DNA from 2 places in the Streptococcus ruminantium genome. Region 2 is predicted to be linked to the other one. Evidence: predicted binding sites of a transcription regulator. Region 2 holds the regulator's gene; the other holds the start of a gene.
The links. The regulator Rex, encoded in region 2, represses fermentation and respiration genes when NADH is low (regulators of the CRP and FNR family bind a similar motif). The targets are predictions, from matches to a motif close to TTGTGAANTANTTCACAA.

Region 1 (2,413 bases), 590 kb from region 2:
GCTACCTCAGCCGCTAAAATGTTGGTACCTTCTGGCACTGAGAAACCAGCTTGCTCAGCAATCCATGCTGCTGGGCGACCAACGATATCTGCATTTAACTTGCCCTCTGCGCAATTTTTGCTATTAGCTTTCACACCGAAGCAATATGCTTCCAGAAGAGCTTTTTCTTTCTTATTAACGAAGTAAGTTTTGTAGGACTTAAATTCTGCTACAAATTCGTCATACACTTCCTTATCAATGATAACTGCTTGTTCAGATGCACAGACCATACCGTTATCAAATGATTTTGACATCACAATATCATGAGCGGCTTGGCGGATGTTTGCTGATTTTTCAACGTAGGCTGGAACGTTACCTGCACCTACACCAAGCGCTGGTTTACCGCAAGAATAAGCTGCACGAACCATGGCATTCCCACCGGTCGCAAGAATGGTTGCAATACCATCATGCTTCATCAATTCAGATGTCGCTTCCATAGATGGTTTTGTTATCCACTGGATACAGTTTTCTGGAGCACCTGCTGCCACAGCCGCCTCATACACAACACGCGCTGCATGAGCTGAGGATTCTTGAGCAGATGGGTGGAAGGCAAAGACGATTGGATTACGTGTCTTCAAGGCAATCAATGATTTAAAGATCGCTGTAGATGTTGGGTTAGTCGTTGGTGTAATACCACAGACAACACCTACTGGCTCTGCAATCAAGGTCAAACCAGTTACTTCATCTTCTTCAATAACACCAACCGTTTTGGTATGGCGCATATTGTTGACAACATGTTCACAGGCAAATAGATTTTTGGTTGCCTTATCTTCAAACACTCCACGTTTGGTTTCTTCAAAAGCATGCATTGCCAACTCACCGTGTTTGTCAAGTGCTGCTACAGAAGCTTTCGCAACAATATAATCCACTTCTTCTTGACCGAGTTTACGAAACTCATCAAGAGCAACCAAACCTTTTTGAACAAGCTCGTCAACATGCTTGCGTGCTTCTACCAACTTTTCTTCTGGTGATACTACTTTTTTATCAGCCATTGTGTTCCTCCAAATATATTTGTCAACATTTGTTAACTTTTTCACAATGTTATTCTACTATTTTTTATTTCATTTGTAAAGAGAAATTGTTAATTTTTTCACATTTTTTCTGTTTTATTTTTGAAAGCGTTCTCTTTTTCTCGTTTTCAGAAAATATTGTGATTTATCCCTGAAACTGAAACAATAAAAGTACAGACGAAGAGACATGTCAGCCCTGCAATTCTTTTTTCCTTCCTCAATGCTTATTTTTTTATCAAAATAACACTTCCAATCAACGAACTTTCTTGAAAAAAAATAATAATTACATGATAATTTTCAATTTTTCATTCATTATAGCGCTTCCATTTCCTCTTGCATTTTTGCTTTTTTTGTGATATTATTAACAATATAAAATATATTATATTAACACATTCAATAAGTGAATGATAAACATATAAAACAGGAGGTCTGCTATGAAAGCAGTCGTAGTAAATCCAGAATCTACTGGTGTTATCGTTGTTGAAAAAGAACTTCGTCCACTCGAAGCTGGTGAAGCTCTGGTCCAGATTGAGTACTGTGGTGTCTGCCACACTGACCTTCATGTTGCCAATGGTGACTTCGGAAAAGTTCCTGGTCGGATCCTCGGACATGAAGGCATCGGGATTGTTACCCAAATTGCACCAGATGTGACAAGTCTCAAGATTGGTGACCGTGTCAGTGTCGCTTGGTTCTTCCAAGGATGCGGCATGTGTGAATATTGCACTACCGGTCGGGAAACTCTTTGTCGCTCAGTGAAAAACGCGGGTTATTCTGTCGATGGTGGTATGGCTGAGCAATGCATTGTAACTGCAGACTATGCTGTAAAAGTTCCTGAAGGACTTGATCCTGCTCAAGCAAGCTCCATCACCTGTGCTGGGGTCACCTGCTACAAGGCTATTAAAGAAGCTCATCTTGCGCCAGGTCAGTGGATTGCTATCTACGGTGCTGGTGGACTAGGAAATCTCGCTATTCAGTATGCCAAGAAAGTTTTCAATGCTCATGTTATCGCTGTTGATATCAACAATGATAAACTAGAACTAGCAAAAGAAGTTGGTGCAGATGTTGCTATTAACGGCCTTGAGGTAGAAGATGTCCCTGCTTTTATCAAGGAAATCACCGGAGGCGGTGTCCATTCAACTGTTGTAACTGCTGTTTCAAAAGTTGCTTTCAACCAAGCAATTGATAGCGTTCGTGCTGGTGGTTACGTAGTTGCTGTTGGTCTGCCGTCTGAATATATGGATCTCAGTATCGTAAAAACTGTCCTAGATGGTATCAAGGTCGTTGGATCCCTAGTTGGTACACGAAAAGATTTGGAAGAAGCCTTCCACTTCGGTGCGATTGGTTTAGTTGTTCCAGTTGTCCAA
Region 2 (2,413 bases):
TGACTCGTCTTCTGGAAGAAATTCCAAACTCAAACCAGGGTTTCCTCTTAAAAATTATTATCAATCAGGACTTGACAGGTTTTAAAATCAATATCACAGATAAATCCGGTCTACACTTGGTTAACATTTTTAAACCAGAGAGCAATAAGGTCATTCAGGAAAAGTTTTACTTCCTTATGGATAGCTTGATTGATCGTGACATCTTTACGAAAGAAGCATAAAAATGATTGAAGTCCATTATCGTGATGCTTATAAAAAAGAGCGTAGCCAGACATTTGAAAATAAGGAGGCAGCAGTTTTAGCCTTCTCTGGTTGCCTTACTCTACCGGATTACTATCCTATCTCTAGCATTATCAAAGATGGGAAGGAATTGGATTTCAAAGGAACAATCGGTGACCTCTATCTTTATTTACAGACACTAGACTAAACAGGTTCTCTGTTTGGTCTTTTTTAAAATCAATCTGTTGATTTTTTCACAAACTTGGACTAGAATAGAGGAAAGAATTATTTAACATACGAATCATCGATATAAAAAATAAAGGAGTCCAAAGTGAAAAACGATAAAAAATCAGATATTCCACGCGCTACTGCCAAACGTCTATCCCTTTACTACCGTATTTTCAAGCGTTTTTATGCAGGTAATATTGAAAAAGCTAGTTCTAAAGAAATCGCCGAAGCCATTGGCATAGATTCCGCAACTGTGCGCCGTGATTTTTCTTACTTTGGAGAACTCGGTCGGCGCGGTTTTGGCTACAATGTCAAGGAGCTGATGGATTTTTTTGCGGATATTTTAAACGATACTTCCATTACCAATGTGATATTAGTTGGTGTTGGAAATATGGGACGCGCCTTGCTTCACTACCGCTTTCACGAACGGAATAAAATGAAGATTGTCATGGCATTCGAGGCCGATGACAGCCCTGCGGTCGGCACTATAGACGAAAATATTCCTATTCATGCCATTTCAGATATTAAAGATCGTATTCAAGAGGCCAACTCACAAACAGCTATCTTAACGGTACCGAGCATCAAAGCTCAGGAGGTAACAGACATCCTTGTTGAAGCTGGTATTAAGGGTATCCTCAGTTTTTCACCAGTTAATCTCTCTGTCCCAAAAGATGTAGTTGTACAATATGTTGATTTGACTAGCGAGTTACAAACCTTGCTCTACTTTATACGCAAAGGATAATGATTGGTGCATGTCAGAAAATGAACCCACGAATAAAACCTATCGCATGCTGCCCTGTCTATCGTGCAGCTAGTTTTTCTAAAAATAACCAAAACCAGTCCATGTTTTGAGGACTGGTTTTAAAATTGCTCCACTTGTTTTATTTTAGAACAATTTAATCATGCTCTCTTCAACTCAATATCCCAACTAAAAGTACCTTATCTGCTATAACATTTTTATCCATGGTAAAATAACAACTTTGCAATTCAGTTTTTTAATATCATATTTCAAGCTGTTACACCATGATGGACAATCTTACATTTTCTTTAAAGCTTTCCTTGTATAGCTCACTATACTACAAAAAGCTCTCTCTTGATTTCCTATGTACGACATTATCCCGTCAAAACTATTAAAACAACTATTTAGAATAACTCACTTTCTTCCCTAAAAGAATAATATCCCTTGCAACCTACAATTAAGTGGTCTAATAAAACCAATCCTAGCGTTTCGCAGGATTTTTTTAAATTCTCTGTGAAAAGTAAATCATTTTTACTAGGTTGCACTGAACCCGATGGATGATTGTGTACGATAATAATAGATGTTGCCATGCATTTGACTGCATAATGCAAAATTTCACGTGGTTCTGCAATACTGCGGTTAACACTACCAATAAAAATAGTCTTTTGACTGATAATCTGATTTTGTGTATTTAGATAAAGAGCAAGCAGATGTTCTTGTTTCTTATCGCCGAGTTCTTGGATCATCTTGCGCCCAAGCTTCTCACTACCCAAAATACGTTCATTTAAGAGCAATTCAGACTGGTTGATCCGTTTTCCCAACTCAATCATGGCCTTGATTTCAATTGCTTTCACACGACCGATTCCTGTTAAAGTCTGCAATTCTTCTATAGACAATTCTCTTAAAGCCGCCAAGTTCTCCAAGCGATTTAATAAATTATTGGAAAGAATGGAAACAGGCTCTTTTTTTGTTCCGGTTCGAATAAAAATAGCTAATAATTCTTGATTACTAAGTCGTTCAGCCCCTACTTCCATAAGACGTTCACGAGGGAGCAGAGATTCTTCTTTAAAATCAATTTGATACATAATTTCCTCCTCACTTATCTATTCGTAAGGTGGATAAAAAATAGGGGTGGTACAGAATTAGAATAGCAATTCTGTACCACCCCCACAAAGTTAATTTACTGTATTCGCCTTAAAAACCGACTACCACAGTCTGCACCAATTA

Region 1: adhP (alcohol dehydrogenase AdhP) is a predicted target of Rex. The motif match lies at 1,400-1,417, and genes of this name have one in related genera.

What each region holds. Positions count from the first base shown of each region.
Region 1 is NZ_AP018400.1:261,066-263,478, reverse strand. Features, by position in the region: gene adhE (bifunctional acetaldehyde-CoA/alcohol dehydrogenase) at 1-1,031, opposite strand, end outside; gene adhP (alcohol dehydrogenase AdhP) at 1,484-2,413, shown strand, end outside.
Region 2 is NZ_AP018400.1:850,151-852,563, reverse strand. Features, by position in the region: gene SR187_RS04140 (DUF1831 domain-containing protein) at 1-221, shown strand, start outside; gene SR187_RS04135 (DUF4649 family protein) at 224-427, shown strand; gene SR187_RS04130 (redox-sensing transcriptional repressor Rex) at 551-1,189, shown strand; gene radC (RadC family protein) at 1,591-2,271, opposite strand.